Sediminicoccus rosea: one gene and its partner. The protein of the gene in region 1 interacts with the protein of each later gene in a pairwise test. Links are inferred from orthologs where the notes say so. Each region holds a gene or a part of one and is shown on either strand. Other genes may lie near its edges. The genes, in order: odhB and lpdA.

Region 1 (11,518 bases):
CAAGATGGCGGCGATGGCCGAGGCGGGCATCCATATCGCCGACACGCCGGCGAGCCTGGGCTCGACCATGGTGCGCGCCCTCAAGGGCTGAATTTCCGAGTTTGAAAGTCAGGAAAGGGCCGGATTCGTCCGGCCCTTTTTCGTTGTTTTCATTGCTCTTTCAGAACGCCGATTTCCTCAACTCTCCCATGCGGAGAGGGGCTGCCCCTGTCCCATCCTTAGGTCTATGTTCACCGGAATCCGCCCAGCCTCAGGCTGAGGCTGGAATGCCGTGAACAAGGAAGGGCCGGGCCGCCGCAAGACGCGCCCGTGGAAAAAGAATGGCCGGAGTGGACATCCTCGCGAGCGCGATGAACGGGGCCAATGCCGCCTATCTCGCTGACACCTACGCCCGCTGGGTCGAGAATCCCGGCTCCGTGGACCCTTCCTTCGCCGAGCTTTTCGCCGCGCTGAACGATGACGCCCGCGCCGTCCTGACGGATGCCATGGGCGCCTCCTGGGCGCCGCGGCCGCGCGGTGGCTTCGCGCCGCCCGAGGAAGCGAAGCCCGCGCCCAAGGGCGGCGCCGCCGGCCAGGCCCGCGCGACCGACCCCGAGGAAACCCGGCGCGCCGTGCTGGACAGCATCCGGGCCCTGATGCTCATCCGCTCCTACCGCGTGCGTGGCCATCTGGAAGCGAAGCTGGACCCGCTGGGCCTGCAGGTGCCGCCGGCCCACCCCGAGCTTTCCGCCGCCTTCTGGGGCTTCTCCGAGGCCGATCTCGACCGCCGCATCTTCATCGACAACGTGCTCGGCCTCGAGACCGCCACGGTGCGTGAGATCATGCAGCGCGTCCGCGCCACCTATTGCGGTCCGATCGGCGTCGAGTTCATGCACATCCAGGATCCGGACCAGAAGTCCTGGATCCAGCAGCGCGTCGAGGGCGCGCCTTGGGTGACCGGCTTCACCCCGGCCCAGAAGCGCCAGATCCTGCTGCAGCTCACCGAGGCCGAGGGCTTCGAGGCCTTCTGCGCGAAGAAGTATGTCGGCACCAAGCGTTTCGGCCTGGAGGGCGGCGAGAGCACCATCCCCGCCGTACAGACCGTGATCGAGACCGCGGCGCGCGAGGGCGTGAAGGAAATCGCCATCGGCATGGCGCATCGCGGGCGGCTGAACATGCTCGTGAACGTCGTGAAGAAGCCCTACATGCAGGTCTTCTCGGAGTTCAAGGGATCGTCCTTCAAGCCCGATGATGTGCAGGGCTCGGGCGATGTGAAGTACCACCTCGGCACCTCGACCGATGTCGAGATCGAGGGCCGCAAGGTCCACCTGTCCCTCCAGCCGAACCCCTCGCACCTCGAGGCGGTGAACCCCGTCGTCGCGGGCAAGGTGCGCGCGCGGCAGGACATGGCGGGCGATGTGAAGACGCGCAGCAGCGTCATGGGCATCCTGCTGCATGGCGACGCCGCCTTCGCCGGCCAAGGCCTGGTCTATGAGACGCTGGCGATGAGCCAGCTCATCGGCTACCGCACGGGCGGCACGATCCACATCGTCACCAACAACCAGATCGGCTTCACCACCGTGCCGGCGCATGCCTATTCCGGCCTCTACTGCACCGACGTGGCCAAGGCGATCCAGGCGCCGATCCTGCATGTGAATGGCGACGACCCCGAGGCGGTGGTGTGGTGCGCGCAGCTCTGCGCCGAGTTCCGCATGCGCTTCCAGGCGGACATCGTGCTCGACATCGTCTGCTATCGCCGCCACGGCCATAACGAGAGCGACGAGCCCGCCTTCACGCAGCCCACCATGTACAGCCGCATCCGCCAGATGAAGACGACGCGGACCCTCTATGCCGAGCGCCTGGCCGCCGAGGGTTCGGTGACCGCCGAGGACGCGCAGGCCATCCAGGACGCCTTCAATGCCAAGCTGGAGGAAGCCTTCGAGGCCGCCGCCAGCTTCAAGCCCAACAAGGCGGACTGGCTGGAGGGGCATTGGTCCGGCCTCAAGGCCGTGGGCAGCACCGACCAGGTGGAGCAGCTGCACGACACCGCCGTGAGCCTCGACACGCTGCGCGAGGTGGGCGGCGCGCTCTGCCGCGTGCCGGCCGATTTCAACGCCAATTCCAAGATCGTCCGCCAGCTCGAAGCCAAGAAGACCGCGATCGAGACCGGCGAAGGCCTGGACTGGGCGACCGGCGAGGCGCTGGCCTTCGGCACCCTCCTGCTGGAAGGCCATCGTGTCCGCCTCTCGGGCGAGGATGTGCAGCGTGGCACCTTCAGCCACCGCCATTGCGTGCTGGTGGACCAGACCGACCAGCGCGAATACGCGCCGCTGAACCACATCCGTGAGGGTCAGGCCCGCTTCGAGGCCTTCAACTCCCTGCTCAGCGAGGCCGGCGTCCTCGGCTTCGACTACGGCTATTCGCTGGCCGACCCCAAGACGCTGGTGCTGTGGGAGGCGCAGTTCGGCGACTTCGCGAACGGCGCCCAGGTCATCATCGACCAGTTCATCGCCTCGGGCGAGACGAAGTGGCTGCGCATGTCGGGCCTCGTCATGCTGCTGCCGCACGGGCATGAGGGGCAGGGGCCCGAGCATTCCTCCGCGCGGCCCGAGCGCTACCTGCAGCTCTGCGCCGAGCGCAACATGCGCATCTGCAACTTCACCACGCCCGCCAACTACTTCCACGCGCTGCGCCGCCAGCTCAAGGCGAACTACCGCAAGCCGCTGGTGGTGATGACGCCGAAATCGCTGCTGCGCCACAAGCTCGCGGTCAGCAGCCTGGCCGAATTCGGCCCTGGCTCGGCCTTCCGCTACGTGATCCCCGAGGTGGACGCGATCGCTCCGGAAGAGCGCGTGAAGCGCGTCGTCCTCTGCACCGGCAAGGTCTATTACGACCTGCTGCAGGAGCGGCGCGAGAAGGGCGTGAACGACGTGGCGCTGATCCGCCTCGAGCAGCTCTACCCCTTCCCGGCCAACAGCCTGGCCCTGGCGCTGGCGCCCTACAAGAACGCCGAGATCGTCTGGTGCCAGGAGGAGCCCGAGAACATGGGCGCCTGGCATTTCGTGGACCGCCGGATCGAGAAGGTGCTGAGCGACCTCGGCGCCACCGGCCGCCGCCCGGTCTTCATCGGCCGCGAGGAGGCGGCGAGCCCGGCCACCGGCCTCGCCAAGGTGCACCAGACCCAGCAGGATGCGCTGGTGCGCCAGGCGCTGGGTCTCTGAACGATGACGCCCGGGGCCTGACGCCCCGGGCCTGATGGATTAAGACGAGTTCCAGGAAAAAGCGGAAAACCATGGCAACCGACATTCTCGTGCCCACCCTGGGTGAAAGCGTCAGCACCGCGACCGTCGCGCGTTGGCTCAAGCAGGCCGGTGAGGCGGTGGCCGCCGACGAGCCGCTCGTCGAACTCGAAACCGACAAGGTCACGGTCGAGGTGAACGCGCCCGCCGCCGGCGTGCTGGAGGCCATCGCCGCCCAGACCGGCGCCGAGGTCGAGCCGGGCGCCGTGCTCGGCAGCATCGCCGCCGGCGCCGGCAAGCCCGCCGCGCCGCCCACCGCCGCTGCCAAGCCGGTCGGCACCGGGGGTGGCTCGGTCGCGGCCTCCGAGGTGCATGGCGCCGCCCCGGGCGGCCATGCCCCGGCCGCCGCCCCTGCGCCGCTGCCGGCCGCGGCCAAGCTGATGGCCGAGAACAACGTCAGCCCCGCGCAGATCGGCGCCGGTTCCGCCAAGGATGGCCGGATCGCCAAGGGCGATGTGCTCGACTTCCTGAGCCGCCCTGCCGCCGCTTCCGCCCCCGTCGCGGCCAAGCCCGCGCGCTCGCTGGAAGCCGGCGAGGAGCGCGTGAAGATGACGCGCCTGCGCGCCACCATCGCGCGCCGCCTGAAGGAGGCGCAGAACACCGCCGCCATGCTCACCACCTTCAACGAGGTGGATATGGGCGCGGTCATGGGCCTGCGCGCCGAATACAAGGACCATTTCGAGAAGCGTCACGGCGTGAAGCTCGGCTTCATGAGCTTCTTCGTGAAGGCCTGCGTCGCGGCGCTGCAGGAATTCCCGGCAGTCAACGCCGAGATCGAGGGCGATGAGGTCATCTACCGCAACTTCGTCCATATGGGCATCGCGGTCGGCGGGCCTTCGGGCCTCGTCGTGCCCGTGCTGCGCAACGCGGACACCATGGGCTTTGCCGAGATCGAGAAGCGCATCGCCGATTTCGGCAAGCGCGTGCGCGACGGCCAGCTCAAGCTGGAGGAGATGGCGGGCGGCAGCTTCACCATCACCAATGGCGGCATCTACGGCTCGCTGATGTCCACGCCGATCCTGAATCCGCCGCAGTCGGGCATCCTCGGCATGCACAAGATCCAGGACCGCCCGATGGCCGTGGGCAAGTCCATCGAGATCCGCCCGATGATGTATCTCGCCATGTCCTACGATCACCGGATCGTGGATGGGAAGGAGGCCGTCTCCTTCCTCGTCCGCGTGAAGGAAGCGATCGAGGATCCGCGCCGCCTGATGCTGGGGGTCTGAGGCATGCGTTCGCGCGAAGGCCAGCTCAGCGACAACCGGCCCATCTCTCGCACCCGGCCGGAGAAGGAAAAGCAGCTGCGCGACCTGAAGGAAGTGCTGGCGGGGATGAAGGCGCATGCCACCCCCGCGCTGCGCGACTCCGTGAAGGCGAAGATCAAGGAACTCGAGGCGGATCTGGCGCAGCCGGCGCCGCCGCCGCGGGACCGCCGGCCGCCGCGGCGGGAATTCTAGGGGCAAGTTCCAGAGCTCCGCCCAGGACCCGCCGGGGCCCCGGGGGCGAAGACCCTTGGCCCCGGACCGCGGGAATTAGATCAGCCTTGCTTCCCGGAGCGCGGCCCTCAGCGCCGGAGGCAGGGCCTCCATGCCGGAAGCAGCGACCCCCTCGACAACATCCGGCGGGGCGTCTTCCGGCGACAGGTAGCGCCAGCCCTGGAATGCCTTGGTGGCCCGGGCCTCCACCATCACCAGCTTCGGATCCAGCACCAGCCCGGCGCAGGGCGTGCCGTCATCCCACTGGTCCTCGATGATGTCGAGGATGCGCTGCCGCACCTGCAGGAAGCCCGAAACCACCCAGTAGATGCTGCCGCCATCGAGGACCTCCTCGCGGCGCTTGGGCATCATGCGCGTCTGATGGCGCAGCGGCGGGTCGGCCACGGCGCGCAGCTTCTGGATGGCGCGCAGTTGCGCCACATCCTTGGGGCCGACGGAAAGCTTCAGCATATGCAGCATCGCCCCTGCATGTGGCCCGGGTGGCGAGTCGGGCAAGCTCTGATGTTACGAGGGCGGCGTGGTGGCCGCCGGCGCCGCGGCGAGCGCCCGGTTGGGCTGCGGCCGCAGGCTGGCATAGGCCACCTGGCCGAAATCCTGCAGCCGCCGCTCCACCGCCTGGAAGGCCGCGCGCTCCCGCGCCGAGAGCGGGGCATCCGGCGTGTTGCTGCGATGCGCCAGGTAGCGCGCCAGCATGCCCGAGCCGCGGCGATGCGCGGCGGCGACCATGCCGCCCTCGCTCAGGCTGATCTCCTGGCCGTTCAGCCCGCGCACGCTGCCGCCCTGGCGCGTCATCACGCCATTGCGCTCCAGCTGCACCTCGACCCGGCGGAGGAAGTGGGACATCGCGGCCTCCTGCGCGGCGGGATTGGCGAGGAAATCGGCCTCGCTGCGCACGCCGTGCCGTTCGGCCAGCGCGGTCCATTGCCCCTGCGCGTTCCTCCAGCCCAGGTCGAGCAGGCTGCTGGGCAGGAACTGGTAGCGGCCGAGCGCGCCGGAGCGCGGGTTGCGCACGCCATAGCCATCCCGCGCATGCTCGGCGCTGCGTTCGGCCTGGGCGATGCGCTGGCGGAATTCGGGGTTGGGCGCGGCCTCCCAGGGGCGTGGCCCTACGCCGGACAGCGCCACGCCCCGCACGCGGGGCGTGGCCTCCTGTGCGGTGGCGAGGGCCACGGCGAAGCCGCCCGGCAGGGGCTGGCGGGCTCGCGCCGCGGGTTGGGCCGCCGGGGCAAGGCCAGGGGAAGCGGCCGGTGATGGAGGGATGGCGGTGAGCGGTTCCACACGCCGATCATCGCCACACAGGATTAACGCGCGATGAAGACACTTGCCGCATGATAGGCCTTCTCAGCCGGGCGGTTGGTCCATATCGTCGCGCGGGACGTGAATGATTCGAGCGAGGATGGGTGCCCGTGCCGTCTGATGAAAATTTGCCGCGGCGCCCCGCGCGATTCGCGAAACCCGCCCCCGCCGCGCGTCGCTGGGGCATGCTCGCCCTGGCGGTTCCTTTGCTCGGCGGCTGCACCATGGTGGGGCCGGATTTCTCCCGCCCGCCCGCGCAGCTTGACACCAGCTGGGCCGCCGGCCCGAACATCCCGGCCACGCGCTGCGTGCCGACCGCCACCACCACCTGCCCGCCGGCGGACACCGCCTGGTGGCGCAGCCTGAACGACCCGACGCTGAACCGCCTGATCGAGACGGCAGCGGCGCAGAACCTTACCCTCCAGCGCGCCGGCGTGCGCGTGCTGCAGGCCCGCGCCGTGCTGGCCGCGACGGTCGGCGCCTATTACCCGCAGCAGCAGCAGGCCTATGGGCTGCTGCTGACCGAGCGCGCCACCAGCAACAATTCGGGCGCCATCACTGGCGGCACGCGGGGCTACAATCTCGGCCGCGCCGGCATCACCGCCGCCTGGGAGATTGATTTCTGGGGCCGCTTCCGCCGCGCCATCGAGGCATCCGATTCCGACCTCGTCGCCTCCATCGCCGATTACGACAACGCGATGGTCAGCCTGCTGAGCGACACGGCGGCGACCTATGTGAACCTGCGCGGGCTGGAAGCGCGGCTCGCCATCACCAAGGCCAACATCAACCTGCAGCGGCAGTCGCTGCGCATCGCCCGCGTCCGCTTCCGCGAGGGTGCGACGAGCGAGCGCGACCCCGACCAGGCGCAGTCCCAGCTGGCCGGGACCGAGGCGCTGGTGCCCGGCCTCGAGGCGCAGATCGAGCGCGCGCGCAACGCGCTCGCCGTGCTGCTCGGCGTCACGCCGGCCGAGATCCGGACCATGCTCCAGCCGGGCCCCATCCCGCGCCCGGGCCTGATGGTGGCCACCGGTGTTCCGGCGGACCTGCTGCGGCGCCGGCCGGACCTGCGGCTCGCCATCGCCAATGCGGCCGCGCAAAGCGCGCGCATCGGCGTGGCGCGGGCCGACCTCTTCCCCGCCGTCTCGCTCAGCGGCAGCTTCGGCTTCCTCGCGACCGATGCGGGCAGCCTGCGCCTCGCCTCGGGCGGCGCCTGGCGCAACGCGACGAGCTTCACCGCCGGCCCCTCGGTGCTCTGGAACATCCTGAACTGGGGGCAGATCACCAACCAGGTGCGCGCGCAGGATGCGGTGTTCCAGCAGGCGCTGCTCACCTACCAGCAGGCCGTGCTCCAGGCGCAGCGCGAGGTGGAGGACGGCCTCGTCTCCTTCGCCGGCGCGCAGCAGGCCGCCGTGGCCCTGCGCCGCGCCGTCGCCGCCTCGCGCCGCGCGGCCGCCATCTCGCTCACGCAGTATGAGCAGGGGCAGACCGACTACACGACCGTGCTGCTCAGCCAGCGCATCCTGCTCGAATACGAGGACCAGCTCGCCATCGCCGAGACCGACATCCCGCAGGGCCTCATCTCGGTCTATCGCGCGCTGGGCGGCGGCTGGGAGATCCGCGAGGGCCGGCCGCTGGTCACCGAGGCGACGCGCCGGCAGATGGCGCTGCGCACCGATTGGGGCCCGCTGCTCGACTACGACGATGGCCGCCTGACCCCGCCGCGGACCCAGGGTCTGCTGCCCCAACCCACCTTCTAGCGTGAGCATCCGATGATCCGACGTCATGCCAGTCTGCTGCTGATCACGGGCGCGCTGCTCGGCTGCAAGGAGGACAACACCTTCGTGCCGCCGCCCCCGCCGCAGGTGACGGCGGCCACCCCGGCGGTGGCGCCGGCGACGGAATATCTGGAGGCGACGGGCAGCACGGTGGCGGTCAGCGTGATCGACCTCGTCGCGCGCGTGCCGGGCTTCCTGCGCTCCATCGACTACGCGGATGGCGCGGTGGTGCGCAGCGGCCAGCGCCTCTTCCAGATCGAGCCCGACCAGTATCGCGCCAAGGTGCAGCAGGCCGAGGCGCAGGTGCAGCAGAACCAGGCCCTGCTGGACCGTGCCAATTCGGAACTCGCGCGCCAGCAGCGGCTGATCGGCCAGAACGCGACCGCCCAGGCCGACCTGGAGCGCTGGCAGTCCCAGCGCGACCAGGCGCAGGCGACGCTCGGCGAGGCGCAGGCCAATCTGGCGCTGGCCCGCATCAACCTTGGCTACACCGATGTGACGGCGCCCTTCGACGGCGTGGCCGGCGCGCATATGGTGGACGTGGGCGCCCTGGTCGGCGCCTCGACGCCGACGCGGCTTGCGACGCTGGTGCAACTCTCACCGATCCATGTGAACTTCTCGGTCAATGAGCGCGACCTGCTGCGCATCCGGCGCGAGCTGGACGGGCGGGGCATCCGCAGGCCGGACCAGCTGGGCGACAACGCGCCGCCGGTGCAGATCGCCCTGGCCGGGGATTCCCAGTTCCGCATCGGCGGGCGGCTGGACTACATCGCGCCGCAGCTCGACCCGGCCACGGGCACGCTGCAGCTGCGCGGCCTCTTCGCCAATGCCGACCAGACGCTGCTGCCCGGCCTGTTCGTGCGGGTGCGCGTGCCGATCCGCACGCGGCCGGATGCGCTGATGGTGCCCGAGGCGGCGCTGGGCTCCAACCAGCTCGGCTCCTACCTCATGGTGGTGGGGGCCAATTCCACCATCGAGCAGCGGCCGGTGATGCTGGGCCAGCGCATCGGCACGCTGCGCGTGATCGAGGAGGGGCTGAAGCCGGAGGACCAGGTGGTGATCTCCGGCCTGCAACGCGCCATCCCTGGCGCGCGCGTCACGGTGCAGCGCGGCACCATCGCGCCACCGCCGGCTGAGCCCGTCACCGGCACGGTGGCCAATCCGGTGCCCGCGGCGCCGTCTGCCCCGGCGCCCGCCCCCGCGGCGGCACCCGCCCGATGATCTCGCGCTTTTTCATCGCGAGGCCCATCCTCGCCAACGTCATCGCGATGCTCTTCGTGCTGATCGGTGCCGTCTCGGTCTTCAACCTGCCGGTCGCGCAGTATCCCAATGTGGTGCCGCCGACGGTGACGGTCACCACCAGCTATCCGGGCGCCTCGGCGCAGACCATCGTGGACACGGTGGCCCTGCCGATCGAGCAGCAGGTCAACGGCGTCGCCGGCATGATCTACATGCAGTCGCAGTCGGCGGCGGACGGCTCCTACACCCTCACAGTCTCCTTCGAGATCGGCACCGATCCGAACATGGCGCAGGTGCTGGTGCAGAACCGCGTCGCCTCGGCGCTCGCGCAGCTGCCCGCGCCGGTGCAGATGCAGGGCGTCACCACACAGATCCATGCCAGCTCGATCCTGGAGATCGTGACGCTCGCCTCCACCAACCCGCGGCATGACGGGCTGTTCCTGGCAAACTACGCGACGATCAACCTGATGCAGGAGCTGTCGCGCCTGCCCGGCGTGGGCCAGGTGCGCGTCTTCGGTGCCGCGCAATACGCCATGCGAATCTGGCTCGACCCCGACCAGATGCAGGCGCGCGGGCTGGTTCCGGGCGATGTGATCCAGGCACTGCAGCAGCAGAACCAGCAGGTGGCGGCGGGCCAGCTCGGCATGCAGCCGGCCCCCTCGGGCCAGGCCTTCCAGATCACGCTGAACATCCTGGGCCGCCTCGAGGATGTCTCGCAGTTCGAGGACATCATCATCAAGGCCGAGCCGGGCGGGCGCTTCATCCGCGTGCGCGATGTCGGCCGCGTCGAGCTGGGGGCGCAGACCTACAGCCAGATCTTCAACTGGAATGGCCGCGCCTCCACCGGCCTCGGCATCTTCCAGCTCCCCGGCGCCAATGCGCTCGAGGTGGCGGCGCAGGTGAAGGCGACGATGGAACGCCTCTCGCGCGATTTCCCCGAGGGCATGACCTGGGCCATCCCCTTCGACACGACGATCTTCGTCAAGACCTCGATCCATGAGGTCTATGTGACGCTCCTCATCGCGGGCGTGCTGGTCCTGGCGGTCATCCTCGTCTTCTTGCAGGACTGGCGTGCCACGCTGGTGCCGGCGACGACGGTGCCGGTCACGATCATCGGCGCCTTCGCGGCCATGGCGGCCCTCGGCTTCACCATCAACCTCTCCACGCTCTTCGCCATCGTGCTGGCCATCGGCATCGTGGTGGATGACGCGATCGTGGTGGTGGAATCCGCGGCCCATCACATCGACAAGGGCGAGGAGCCGCATGTCGCCGCCGGCAAGGCGATGGACGAGCTGTTCGGCCCCATCATCGGCATCACGCTCGTGCTGATGGCGGTGTTCCTGCCGGCCGCCTTCCTGCCCGGGCTGACCGGCCAGATGTATCGCCAGTTCGCCCTCGTCATCGCCGCCACGGCGCTCATCAGCGCGATCAACGCGGCGACGCTGAAGCCCACGCAGTGCGCCATGTGGCTGAAGCCCGCCACGCCGCCGGAGAAACGCAACATCTTCTGCCGGGTGTTCAACCGCGGCTTCGGCGTGGTGGAGGCGTGGTATACGCGCGTCGTCGCCGTCATCGTGCGGCATGCGCGCGTCTCCGTGCTGCTGGCGCTCGGCATGATCGGCCTCGCCGGCTGGGGTCTCACGCGGATTCCCACGGCCTTCATCCCGACCGAGGACCAGGGCTACCTGCTGCTCAGCGTGCAGCTGCCCGACGGCGCCTCGCTTGAGCGGTCGCACCGGGTGCTGAGCGATGTGGAGGCCGAGGTGCGCGCCATCCCCGGCGTCGCGCAGACCATCGTCATCACCGGCGTCTCCGTTCTGGACAACAACGCCACCCTGGTGAATGCGGGCGTGATCTACGCGATCCTGGACGACTGGTCGCTGCGGCCGCCCAGAAGTGGCCGGGATCTGCGCGGCCTCTACGCCACGATGTTGCGGCGCTTCAGCACCTACCAGGATGCGGCGATCAGCGTGCTGCCGCCGCCGCCCATCCAGGGCATCGGCAATGCCTCCGGCTTCTCGATGATGGTCGAGCTGCGGGACGGCGTCTTCGACTGGACCAAGCTGCAGCGGCTGACCGACACGATCGTCGAGAACGCCACCTCGCAATCGGCCATCAACCGCGCCTTCACCACCTTCCGCGCCGAGGTGCCGCAGCTGCGCGTGGAGGTGGACCGCGTGCAGGCGGAGGCGCTGCAGGTGGGCGTGGCCGACGTGTTCTCGACCGTGCAGAGCTATCTGGGCTCCACCTACGTCAACCAGTTCAACCGCTTCGGCCGCACCTTCCAGGTCTATGTCCAGGCGGATGGCGATGCGCGCGTAAACCCGGACGACATCGGCCAGCTGCATGTCCGCAACCGCCAGGGCCAGATGGTGCCGGTCGGTGCGCTCGCCTCCTGGCGGATGGAGCTCGGCCCCTCGCTGATCAACCTCTA
Region 2 (11,597 bases), 240 kb from region 1 along the record:
CGCGGGCGCTGAGCAGCAGGCCCGCGCGCAGCGCGCCCACCATGTTGGGCGCGACCAGCCCGGCCTGCACCACGGCGTTCAGCCCTTCCTGCACGCCCACCAGCGTCAGGGTGCCCCGCCCCTCGGGCTGAAGCTGCGCATCGAGCGTGAGGGTGGCGCGGAGCTGCATCACCGCCTCGCCCATCCGTGCCTCGGCATGGCCGATGCTGAGCGCGCCGCCCGCCGCGCGCCACGCGGCGGCGCTGAGACCGGGCGGCTGGTTGAGCTTGCCGGTTACCTGGAAGCTGTCGAGCCGGGGCAGGCCGGCCGGCGCCAGCCCGGCCGCGCGAATGTCGAAATCCGTCCCGAACAGATTGAGCGCCAGGCTCTGCACCGCGAGCTCATCGCCCAGGCGCAGCCCATCGCCTTCCAGCGTGCCGCCCTGCCCATCCAGGCGCAGCCGCGCGACGAGCGAGCGGCTCTGCACCGGCATCGCGCCACGCGGCAGGATGAGCTGCTGCGCGCCGGTCAGCTCCAGCCGCAATTGCCGATGGTCCTGCGGAAACAGGCCGAGCGTGGCACCCGCCGATTGCCAGCCCACGCCATTGGGCGCGCGCACCGAGAGCTCGGAGAGGTTCAGCACGGCGCCGACCGGAAAGCCCGCGCGTTCGGGGGGGGCATGGCGCACCTGCCAGCCCTCGGCGCGGCGCGCCTCGGTCCAGCGGGCCAGCTCCACCTCCAGGCGGCTGGTCGCCTCCTGCCAGGTCCAATAGAGGCCGCCACCGGCCAGGATCAGGGCGAGGAGGAGGAACGCCCACCATTTTCTTGCCATGCCGGCAGGGTTAAACATCCCGACCGGTTTCGCAAAGGTTCAAGCGGAGTGCAGGATCTTCCCCTGGATGCCGACGGGCATCTTTACGTCTTCGCCTATGGCTCGCTCATCTGGCGGCCGGGCTTCCCGCATCTGGGGCATGAGCCGGCGCTGCTGCGCGGCTATCACCGGCGCTTCTGCCTCTGGTCCCGGCATTATCGCGGCACGCCCGAGATGCCCGGCCTGGTGCTCGGGCTGGATCGCGGCGGCGCCTGCCGCGGGGTCGCCTTCCGCGTGGCCCGCGCCGAGGCGCCCGCCGTGCTGGACTACCTGGAATCGCGCGAAAATCCGAATGGCGAGAACGTCTATCACCGCCGCCTGCTGAAGCTGCGCCTCGCCTCCGGCCGCGCGGTGCAGGGCATCGCCTATGTCGCGGACCGCGCCCACCCGGCCTATTGCCGCCCCTGCGAGCAGAGCACGGCGGCCACCATCGCGCGCGGCGCGGGCAAGACCGGCACGAACCGGGAATATCTGGAAAACACGGCCCGGCAGCTCTCCGCCATGGGCCTCGCCGATCCGCGGCTGGAGCGGCTGGTGCGCCTGGTGATGGCAAGGTCTGATTAACCTTTCCGCCTGATCCTCCACCGACAGGAGGATCCACCATGGCGGCCGACATGCAGGATGAGATCCGCGAGGCCCGGATGCGCTGCGCGCGGCACCTCGCTGATCTTCACCGGCTGCACCTGGCCATCCTCGCCGAGGGGCGTGGCCTGAAGCGCTTCACCGCGGCCGGCAAGCCCAGCGCCGAGATCGAGGTCACCGCCGAATTGCTGGAGCAGTATCTGTCGGCCACCGATGCCTTCCTGGAAAACATGCGCGGCCGGATGGAGGCCCGCCTCGCCCTGCTTCGCCGGGGCGAGCCGCAAGTGAATGGCCGGCCCGAGGATGCACCGGGCCATGGCGGCTTCTGGCTCAGCTTCTCCCGGCTTTGCGCGGTGCTGCGGCGCGTCGCGCGCCGGGCGGAGACGTAGCGCTTGCGGCTGAGGCCCAGGAGGCCGTAACCCTGGCGCAAAGCCCAGGGGGAAGCAGAATGCCGCATGGCCCGATGGAGACCGGCGTCGTTACCGTGCGCGAGGCGACTTTCGCGCTGATGCGCGAACTCGGCATGACCACGGTCTTCGGCAATCCGGGCTCGACCGAGTTGCCCTTCCTCGACCGCTGGCCGGACGACTTCACCTATGTGCTGGGGCTGCAGGAATCCGTGGTGGTCGGCATGGCGGATGGCTATGCGCGCGCCACCGGCCGTGCCGCCTTCTGCAACCTGCATTCGGCGGTGGGCGTGGGGCATGCGGCGGGCAACATCTTCACCGCCTTCCGCAACCAGGCGCCGCTGGTCATCACGGTCGGCCAGCAGGCGCGCTCGCTCCTGCCCGGCAACCCCTTCCTGGGAGCGACCGAGGCGGCGAACTTCCCGCGCCCTTATGTGAAATGGAGCATCGAACCGGCGCGGGCCGAGGATGTGCCGGCCGCCATCGCCCATGCCCACCGCATCGCCATGCAGCGCCCCTGGGGGCCAACGCTGGTGAGCATCCCGATGGATGACTGGGGCGTGCTGACGCGCCCCGTACCGGCGCGCTTGGTCAGCGTGGATGTGGCACCGGACCCCGCCTTGCTCGACCGCCTGGCGGCGGCGCTGGCAAAGGCCGAGCGGCCGGTCTTCGTCGTCGGGCCCGAGGTGGACCAGGAAGGCGCCGGCCCCGCCCTGCTGGCGCTGGCCGAGCACGCGCGCGCGCCGATCCTGACGAGCCCCTTCGCCAGCCGCGTCGCCTGCCTGGAGGATCATCCGCTCTTCCAGGGCTTCCTGGCCGCCGCGCCCAATGCGGTGGCAGCGGGGCTCGCCGGGCATGATCTCATCCTCGTGATCGGCGCGCCCGCCTTCACCTTCCATGTCGCGGGCGAATGCGCGGTGTTCCATGATGGCACGCCGATCTTCCAGCTCACCTCGGATGGCGAGGCGGCGGCGGCCGCCGCCTCCGGCACCGCCATCCTGGGCAGCATGCGCCTCGCGCTGCCAGCGCTGCGGGAGCGCCTGCCGGAGACGCGGCGCGCGGCGCCCGCCCCGCGCGTACCGGCGCCCCCACCTGCGGCCGCCCTGCCCCTGCCGGCGGAATACCTCTTCGCCGCGCTGCGCGCCGCCATGCCGCAGGAGGCGATCCTGGTGGAGGAAGCGCCCTCGCACCGGCCCGCGCTGCAGAGGCACCTGCCCGTCACGCGCTGGGGCGGCTTCTACACCATGGCCTCGGGCGGCCTGGGGTATTCGCTCCCCGCCGCGGTCGGCGTCGCCATGGCGAACCCGGGCACGCGCGTGGTCGCGGTCATCGGTGACGGCTCGATGATGTATTCCATCCAGGCGATCTGGAACGCGGTGCAGGCACGGCTGCCGCTGACCATCATCGTCGTGAACAATGCGGGCTATGGCGCGATGCGCAGCTTCTCCCGCGTGCTGGGGGTGGAGGGCGCGCCGGGGATCGAGCTGCCGGGCCTCGATTTCGTGAGCCTCGCCGCAGGCCAGGGCTGCCCGGCCCAGCGCGTCGAGACGGCCGAGGCGCTGCATGCGGGCCTCAACGCCGCCTTCGCGGCCGAGGGACCGATGCTGCTCGACGTCGTCGTGGATCACGCCATCCCCCACCTCTACCACAAGGCCAAGTAGATGATGGATCGCCGCTCGCTCCTCGCCTTTCCCGCGCTGCTGCCGGTGGCGGCATCGGCCCAGGGCGCCTGGCCCAGCCGGGCGATGCGCATCATCGTGCCCTTCCCGCCCGGTGGCCTCGCGGACCTGCTGGCTCGGCCGCTGGCGGCGCGGCTGCAAACCGCCCTGGGCCAGCCGGTGGTGGTGGAGAACCGGCCGGGCGCGGGCGGCAATATCGGCGCGGACCTCGTCGCGAAGGCGGCACCGGATGGCTACACATGGCTGCTCGGTTCGATCGGGCCGCTGGCGGCCAACCAGTTCCTCTTCGCCGCCATGCCCTATGAGACGCGCAGCGCCTTCGCGCCCACGGTGCTGCTGGTGAACACGCCCAAGGTGATCGTCGTCGCGCGCAACCGGCCCTGGCAGAATCTGGCGCAGATGCTGGAGGCGGCGCGGGCGCGGCCGGATGCGGTCCGCGCGGGCTCGGCCGGCAATGGCTCCTCGCTGCACATCGCGCTGGAATTGCTGAAGCAGCAGGGCGGCGCGCAGATCCTGCACATCCCCTATCGCGGCGCGGCGCCGGCGGTGACGGACCTCGTCTCCGGCCAGATCGACCTGATGGTGGACAACCTGCCCAACATCCTGCCGCAGATCCGCGAGGGAACGGTCCGCGCGCTGGCGGTCGCCACGCCGCAGCGCCTGCCGCAACTGCCCGACGTGCCGACCACGGCCGAGGCCGGGCTGCCCGGTTTTGTCTTCGGCACCTGGTTCGGACTGGCCGCCCCCGCCCGCACAGCGCCCGAGATCGTGGCCCGCATGGCGGCGGCGGTGGATGCCGCGCTGCGCGAGCCCGAGATCGGCGGCCGCCTGGCCGAACAGGGCGCGGTGCTGGGCGGTGGCACGCCCGAGGCCTTCGCGAGCTTCATCGCAGCCCAGACCACGGCGCTGGAGGCCGTCATCCGAAGCGCGAACATACGGGCGGAGTAAGCCGGCAGTCAGCGCCGAACCGGCAAGCCTGCGCCCGCCCACGCAGAATCCGGCCGCAACTGCGGCCGGCGGATCGCTTCAGCGATCCGAAGCCAAGCGCGCGGACGCGCGCGCCCGGCATCTGAGGGCATTCAGATATGCAAAGCCCGTCCGTCCACGGCCAGCGCGGCTTCCTTGACCGCCTCGCTCAGCGTCGGGTGGGCGTGGCAGGTGCGGGCCACATCCTCCGCGCTCGCGCCGAACTCGATCGCCATGGCGATCTCGGCGATCAGCGTGCCGGCATCCGGGCCCATGATGTGCGCGCCCAGCACCGCGTCGGTCTTGGCATCGGCCAGGATCTTCACGAAGCCGTCCATGTCCCCCATCGCGCGCGCGCGGCCATTGGCGGTGAAGGGGAACTTGCCGACCTTGTAGGCCTGCCCGCGCGCCTTCAGCTGCTCCTCCGTCTCACCGACGGAAGCGAGCTCGGGCCACGTGTAAACCACGCTCGGGATGGCGTTGTAGTTGATGTGCGGCTTCTGCCCGGCCAGCAGCTCGGCCAGCGCCACGCCCTCATCCTCGGCCTTGTGCGCCAGCATCGCGCCGGCGATGGCATCCCCGATGGCGTAGATGCCGGGCACGTTGGTCGCGTAATGCGCGTCGGTCTTCACGCGGCCGCGCTCATCGAGTGCGACGCCGACCTCGGCGAGGCCCAGGCCCTCCACATGCGGCCGGCGGCCGATGGCCAGCAGGACGACATCGGCGCGGATCTTCTCCGCCTCGCCGCCCGCGGCCGGCTCGATGGTGACGTCCACGCCCGTCGCATCCGCCACGGCGGCGGTCACCTTGCTCTTGAGCTTGAACTTGAAGCCCTGCTTGGTCAGCACGCGCTCGAAGGCCTTGGAGAGCTCGTTGTCCATCCCCGGCGTGATCCGGTCGAGATATTCGACGACCGTCACCTTGGCGCCCAGGCGGCCCCAGACGCTGCCGAGCTCAAGCCCGATGACCCCGCCGCCGATCACCACCAGGTGCTCGGGCACCTGCGTCAGCTCCAGCGCGCCGGTGGAGGTGACGATGCGCGTCTCATCCACCTCGATGCCCTTGAGCGGGATGCTCTCGCTGCCCGTCGCGATGACGATGTTCTTCGTGCTGTAGCTCTGGCCCGCGACCTCGACCGTGGTCGGGTTCACGATGCGCCCGGCGCCCTTCAGCCAGGTCACCTTGTTCTTCTTGAACAGGAATTCCACGCCCTTGGTGTTGGCGCCCACCACCTCGGCCTTGCGGGCCTGCATGCGCGCGAGGTCGAAGGAGACGCCGGTCACGTTGATGCCATGATCCGCCAGCTTGTGCTTCGTCTCCTCGAAATGCTCGGAAGATTGCAGCAGCGCCTTGGAGGGGATGCAGCCGACATTGAGGCAGGTGCCGCCCAGCGTCGCGCGCTTCTCCACGCAGGCGACCTTGAGGCCGAGCTGGGCCGCGCGGATGGCGCAGACATAGCCGCCGGGGCCGGCGCCGATGACGATGACGTCGAAGCTGTCAGACATGGGTGATCCTCAACCGTATTTGGCCGCAAACTGGCGCGGGCGGGGGCGCGGCGCAAGGTGCGGGCGATCGGCGCCATGCGCAGTGCCGATTGCCGCGGGGCCGATTGGCGCGGGGCCGATTGGCACCGGGCGCGGGGCCGGGGCAAGCTCATGCCATCCGGAAGGGAGTGGACGATGCGCAGGATCATCATCGCGGCCGGCCTGCTGGCCCTGCCCCTGGCCGGAGCAAAGGCCCAGGCGATCCCGCCCAATTGCAGCGGCGTGCTGGAGGCGGTGGGCTGGCAGAGCCAGTCGGAGCGCGGCTACTGGGCCAGTTCGGTGGATTTGCGGAACATCTCGGGGCGCCCGGTCCAGGTGACGGTGCAGTACAATGGCCTGGGCGCGATGAACCGTGGCGCCTTCCGCATGGAGCCGGGCGGCTGGAACCGACACTGGCTGGCCCGGACGGACCGCCCGCTCTCCACCGCCGCGCTCCAGGCCAACACCACGCTGATCTGCGCCGCGCCGGGCTGAGCCTCGCCATCCGGCCGCCGGCGTGGCACTGCTCGCCGGGCAAAGGGAAGGATGCGGCATGCGCGGAGCGGGATGGATGGGCATGGCGGCATTGCTGCTGGGCACGCTGCCCGCCGCCGCCCAGGATTGCGCGGGCCAGGTGATCATCCTGGGCGCCGGCAGCCAGGCGGAGGGGGCCGGCTTCGCCTATTGGGCGACGCTGTCCAACCCCGGCATGCGCGCCGTCCAGGTCGAGCCGCGCTGGGGCGAGGGCAGCCTCCCGGCCCTGCGGATCGAGGCGGGACGCATGCAGCGCATCCGCCTCGGCGCCGGTGAGGCGCGGCTCGCGGCCGAGGCGATCGAGGCGGCGACGCGGCTGCGCTGCCAGCCAATCCCCCGCCAGCCCTGATGGACCCGGCGTAGCAGTGCGTTGCATGCTGCACGCCCCCGTCATGAGGTCCGCATGATCCGCATCTTCCTCCTCGCCCTGCCCCTGCTGCTGACCACCGCCCCCGCCGCGCAGGCGCAGCTTCCGGGCATCGAGCGCGACTGCGCGTCGCTGGGCCTGGCGCCACCACGCTTCGCCAGCCTCGCGCTGGGCGATGGCAGCTACATCTACCGGATGGAACTCGCCGATCGCGGACGGACGGGCCTCCGCTACAGCTACAGCTTCACCCTGCCCGGCAGCACCCGCCCGGCCGAAGCGCTGAACGGCTACCTGCCCCCGGGCGGCCAGATCGAGCATGCGCTGGGCACCAGTGACCGGAACCTGGACGCCAGGGCGCTCCAGAACGCGACGACGCTGCGCTGCTTCGCGCCCTAGGGCCGGATCGCCGCGGGGGCGGAAGCCTCCCCGGATGGGCGCCTCGCCGCGCGACGAAGGGACTTGGCAAGCGCCCCGGTTCCATGCCCCAATCCCGGATGACGGCGCCGTAAGATGCGCCGAGGCATTTGGGAGAACGTCATGGCCCACACCCTTTCACGCCGGCATGCCCTCGCCGTGGGCGGCGCCGTGCTCGCCGCGCCCCATGTGGCCAGCGGCCAGGGCCGTTACCCCGAACGCCCGATCCGCCTGATCATCCCCTGGGCGCCGGGCGGCAGCGCCGATGCGCAGCTCCGCAGCCTGGGCGAGCAGGCCGGCCGCCTGCTGGGCCAGCCCGTCGTCGCCGAAAATCGCGGCGGCGCCGGCGGCACGCTGCACGCCGTGCACCTGGCGCGCGAGGCGCGGCCCGATGGCTACACCATCGGCCAGATGCACCTCTCGGTGATCCGCCGGCCCTTTCTGGTGCGCAACCCGCAATGGGACGCGACGACCGACTTCACGAACTTCATCGGGCTGAGCGGCTGGCTCTTCGGCGTCGCCGTCGCAGCCAACAGCCGCTTCCAGACCTGGCAGGACATGATCACCTACGCCCGCGCCAATCCGGGCCGGGTGAGCTTCGCGACCTCCGGCATCGCCACGACGAACCATCTGACGATGGAAGACATCATGGCGCGCGAGCGGATCGAAATGACGCATGTCACCTTCCGCGGCGCCTCCGAGGCGGTGCCCCAGGTGCTGGGCGGGCAGATCGACATGATCGCGGACAGCAGCGTCTGGGCCGGGCCGGTCGAGGCGGGGCAGATGCGCCTGCTCAGTGTCTGGACGGCGGATCGCGTGTCGCGCTTCCCCAATGCGCCCACCCTGCGCGAGCTGGGCTATGACCTGGTCGTCACGTCGAACTACGGCCTGTGCGCCCCGCCGCGCATGGACCCCGGCATCGTCCGCCTGCTGCATGACGCCTTCCACACGGCGCTGATGGGCCCGGAGAACACGCGCGTGCGCAACCAGTTCGACATGCCGCTCGTCTACTACAACACGGCCGACTACCAGGAATTCGTCGTCCAACGCGCCGCCTATGAGCGCGAGATGGTCACAAGGCTCGGCATCCGCATGGAATAGCGCCGGTCCGCGTTCAGGGAGGAAACGAAAAGAATGACGATCCAACGCCGTGCGCTGCTCGGCGCGCTCGCCGCATCGCCCTTGGCCGCCCCCGCGCTGGCCCAGGGGCGCTACCCGAACCGCACCATCCGCTTCCTCATCCCCTGGCCGCCCGGCGGCAGCCTGGACGCGCTGCACCGGCAGATGTTCGAGATCTTCCAGCGCGACACGGGGCAGAGCATCGTCATCGAGAACATGCCCGGCGCGCGCGGCACCCGCGCGGCCTTCTTCCTGACGCAGCAGGCGCGGCCGGATGGCTACACCCTGGCGCATCACCACCTCTCCATCCTGCGCCACCCCTTCCTGACGCGGCAGCCGACCTGGGATCCCATCACGGATTTCAGCTACATCATGCAGGTCACCGGCTTCGTCTTCGGCACGGCGGTCCGCGCCGACCGCGGCTGGAACACGTTTGACGACATGATCGCCGAGGCGCGCCGCCGCCCGGGCCAGCTGACCTATTCCACCTCCGGCATCGCGACGACCAACCACCTGGCGATGGAGGACATCCTGGCCCAGCGCGGCGTGCGGATGGAGCACATCCCCACGCGCGGCGCGCAGGAGGGGGTGACCATGCTGCTCGGCCGGCAGATCGACATCGTGGCCGACGCCCAATCCTGGCGGCCGCAGGTGGAAAGCGGCGAGTTCAAGCTGCTGAGCGTCTGGACGCCGACGCGCCTCGGCTCCGCCCCCAATGCGCCCACGCTGCGCGAACTGGGCCTCGGGACCAGCGTGACTTCGCCCTATGGAATCGTCGGCCCGAAGGGCCTTGATCCGGAGATCGTGGACATCGTCCACCGCAGCCTGAAGAAGGCCTTCGAGGATGACGCCAGCCAGGCGATCATGCGGCGCTGGGAAAACCCCAACGAGTATCTGGGCCCGCAGGCCTATCTGGAATTCGCGCGGGAGCGCGTGGCCTATGAGCGGGATACGGTGCGCCGGCTGAACCTGAGCATCGACTGAGGCGGCCATCGGGGCGAGACTGCGCCCCATGCAAGATCGCCTCGACTCCCTGCTCGAATCCCTGCCGCGGGCCCATCCGGGCCCGGGCGGCGCCATCGCCATCCTCCGCGCGGGGGAGGTGCTCGTGCGCCACGCCTGGGGCTACGCCAATGCCGAGCGGCGCATCCCCTTCACGCCCGCCAGCCTCTTCCGCATGTGCTCCATCACCAAGCAGTTCACCTGCGGGGCGATGCTGGCCTCGGGCGCGGAACCCGCCGCGCTGGACGCCGCGGTGCGGGCGCGGCTGCCCCTGCTGGAGGGGCCAGCCCCCGGCGCGCTCCACCTCGCGCATAACCAGTCGGGCCTGCGCGACTATTGGGCGGTGGCCATGCTGCTCGGCTCGCCCGTGGAAGCGCCGTTCGGCGACGTGGAGGCCGCGCGGCTGATCGCCGCCACGCGCCGCCTGCAGTTCGCGCCGGGCACCCGCTATTCCTACTGCAACCAGAATTTCCGCCTGCTCTCCGACGCGCTCGAGACGGAAACCGGCCGGTCCTTCCCGGAACTTCTCGCCCGCCACCTCTTCCAGCCGGCCGGAATGGCGACGGCCTTCCTCGCCGCCGACACGCGCGCCATGCCGGACGGCACGGAAGGCTACGAGGGCAGCCAAGCCACCGGCTTCCGCGCGGCGGAGAACCGCATCCTCTGGACCGGTGATGCCGGTCTCGGCGCCAGCTTGGACGACATGATCGCCTGGGAACGCCATGTGGATGCGACGCGCGACGACCCGGCAGGGCTTTACAACCGGCTCAGCGCACCCGTGGCCTTCGCCGGTGGCGCGCCCGCCCCCTACGGCTTCGGCCTGGCGCGCGGGCGGGAATTCGGGCGGGACTTCACCGGCCACGGCGGCGCGCTGCGCGGCTGGCGCAGCCACCGCCTGCATGTGGCGGCCGAGCGCCTCTCCATCGTCGTCCTGTTCAACCACATGGGGGATGCGGCCGGCGCCGCGCTGGATGCGCTGGCCGCAGTGCTGGGCGAGACGCGCCCGCAGCCCGACGCCGGCCTGCCCGCCCCGACCTGGCTCGGCAGCTATCGCGAGCCGGAGACGGGGCTTTCGGCGCGCATCGACCTTGCCGCCCCCGGCCAGCTGCGGCTGCGCTTTGGCCATGGGGCGGAAAAGCTCGACCTCCAGCCGGATGGCTCGGCCGGGTCGGCCCGCACCCGGCTGCATGCCGGCCCCGACGGGCTATGGATGGAGCGCCCGCAGGAAAACCACCGCGCGCGGCTGATCCCCTGCGAAGGCACGGCGAGCCGCGACATCGCCGGGCACTACCATTGCGCCGAGCTGGACGCGGAACTGCTGGTGACCTCGGCGGGCGGCGTCGCCTATGGCGGCTTCGCCGGGCCGGTGGGCCAGGGGCGGATGGAGATGCTGGAGCCGATCGGCCCCGATCTCTGGGCGCTGCCCTGCCCGCGCGCGCTGGATCACGCGCCGCCGGGGGACTGGACGCTCGCCTTCCGCCGCGAGGCGGGGCAGGTCAGCGGCGTGCAGATCGGCTGCTGGCTGGCACGCGGGCTGGACTACCAGCGCCGCGCCTGAGGCCGGTCAGTCCAGGCCCATCGCCCAGAGCAGCACGCCCTTCTGGGCGTGTAGCCGGTTCTCCGCCTCGTCGAACACGACGCTCTGCGGGCCGTCCATTACCTCGTCGGTGATTTCCTCGCCGCGATGGGCCGGCAGGCAATGCATGACGATGGCATCGGGCGCCGCCTGCTTCAGCAGCGCGCCGTTGAGCTGATAGGGCGCCAGCAGGTTATGCCGGCTCAGCGTTTCGCCATCCTTCTCGTCGCTCATCGAGACCCAGCAATCGGTCACGACGCAGCGGGCGCCCTGGACCGCGGCGACGGGATCATGCGTCAGCTCGATCTGCGCGCCCTCGCGCCGCGCCCAGGCGATCAGCTCAGCGGGCGGCGCCAGCTCGGGCGGGGTCGCGATGCGCAGCGTGAAGCCGAAGCGCGCCGCGGCCTGGATGAAGCTCTGGGCCACATTGTTGCCATCGCCCGTCCAGGCGACGACCTGGCCGGCGATCGCGCCGCGATGCTCCTCGAAGGTCATCACATCGGCCATGAGCTGGCAGGGATGGCTGATGTTGGTCAGCCCGTTGATCACCGGCACCGTGGCATGCGCCGCGAGTTCGC

What was found.
Region 2: the proteins of odhB (region 1) and lpdA interact in binary tests that used the Escherichia coli proteins (3 or more experiments, as listed by UniProt). The link is inferred for Sediminicoccus rosea from one-to-one orthologs.

What each region holds. Positions count from the first base shown.
Region 1 is NZ_CP137852.1:4,321,600-4,333,117, reverse strand. The notes cover bases 2,581-5,387. They hold odhB (2-oxoglutarate dehydrogenase complex dihydrolipoyllysine-residue succinyltransferase), read left to right. Parts: upstream 2,581-3,271; coding sequence 3,272-4,504; downstream 4,505-5,387. Other genes in these bases: R9Z33_RS20830 (hypothetical protein), read right to left, coding at 5,279-5,387; R9Z33_RS20835 (DUF1489 family protein), read right to left, coding at 4,811-5,233; R9Z33_RS20840 (hypothetical protein), read left to right, coding at 4,508-4,735; R9Z33_RS20850 (2-oxoglutarate dehydrogenase E1 component), read left to right, coding at 2,581-3,200. Also shown: sucD (succinate--CoA ligase subunit alpha), read left to right, coding at 1-91; more of R9Z33_RS20850, read left to right, coding at 321-2,580; more of R9Z33_RS20830, read right to left, coding at 5,388-5,944; R9Z33_RS20825 (efflux transporter outer membrane subunit), read left to right, coding at 6,256-7,827; R9Z33_RS20820 (efflux RND transporter periplasmic adaptor subunit), read left to right, coding at 7,840-9,066; R9Z33_RS20815 (efflux RND transporter permease subunit), read left to right, coding at 9,063-11,518. UniProt on the Escherichia coli protein: E2 component of the 2-oxoglutarate dehydrogenase (OGDH) complex which catalyzes the second step in the conversion of 2-oxoglutarate to succinyl-CoA and CO(2).
Region 2 is NZ_CP137852.1:4,564,510-4,576,106, forward strand. What follows is about bases 3,794-6,679. They hold lpdA (dihydrolipoyl dehydrogenase), read right to left. Parts: upstream 5,990-6,679; coding sequence 4,598-5,989; downstream 3,794-4,597. Other genes in these bases: R9Z33_RS21990 (Bug family tripartite tricarboxylate transporter substrate binding protein), read left to right, coding at 3,794-4,466; R9Z33_RS22000 (hypothetical protein), read left to right, coding at 6,164-6,502; R9Z33_RS22005 (hypothetical protein), read left to right, coding at 6,561-6,679. Also shown: R9Z33_RS21970 (DUF2125 domain-containing protein), read right to left, coding at 1-811; R9Z33_RS21975 (gamma-glutamylcyclotransferase), read left to right, coding at 860-1,414; R9Z33_RS21980 (hypothetical protein), read left to right, coding at 1,453-1,821; mdlC (benzoylformate decarboxylase), read left to right, coding at 1,881-3,500; more of R9Z33_RS21990, read left to right, coding at 3,501-3,793; more of R9Z33_RS22005, read left to right, coding at 6,680-6,890; R9Z33_RS22010 (hypothetical protein), read left to right, coding at 6,945-7,304; R9Z33_RS22015 (Bug family tripartite tricarboxylate transporter substrate binding protein), read left to right, coding at 7,446-8,423; R9Z33_RS22020 (tripartite tricarboxylate transporter substrate binding protein), read left to right, coding at 8,457-9,425; R9Z33_RS22025 (D-aminopeptidase), read left to right, coding at 9,454-11,001; argF (ornithine carbamoyltransferase), read right to left, coding at 11,008-11,597. UniProt on the Escherichia coli protein: Lipoamide dehydrogenase is a component of the glycine cleavage system as well as of the alpha-ketoacid dehydrogenase complexes.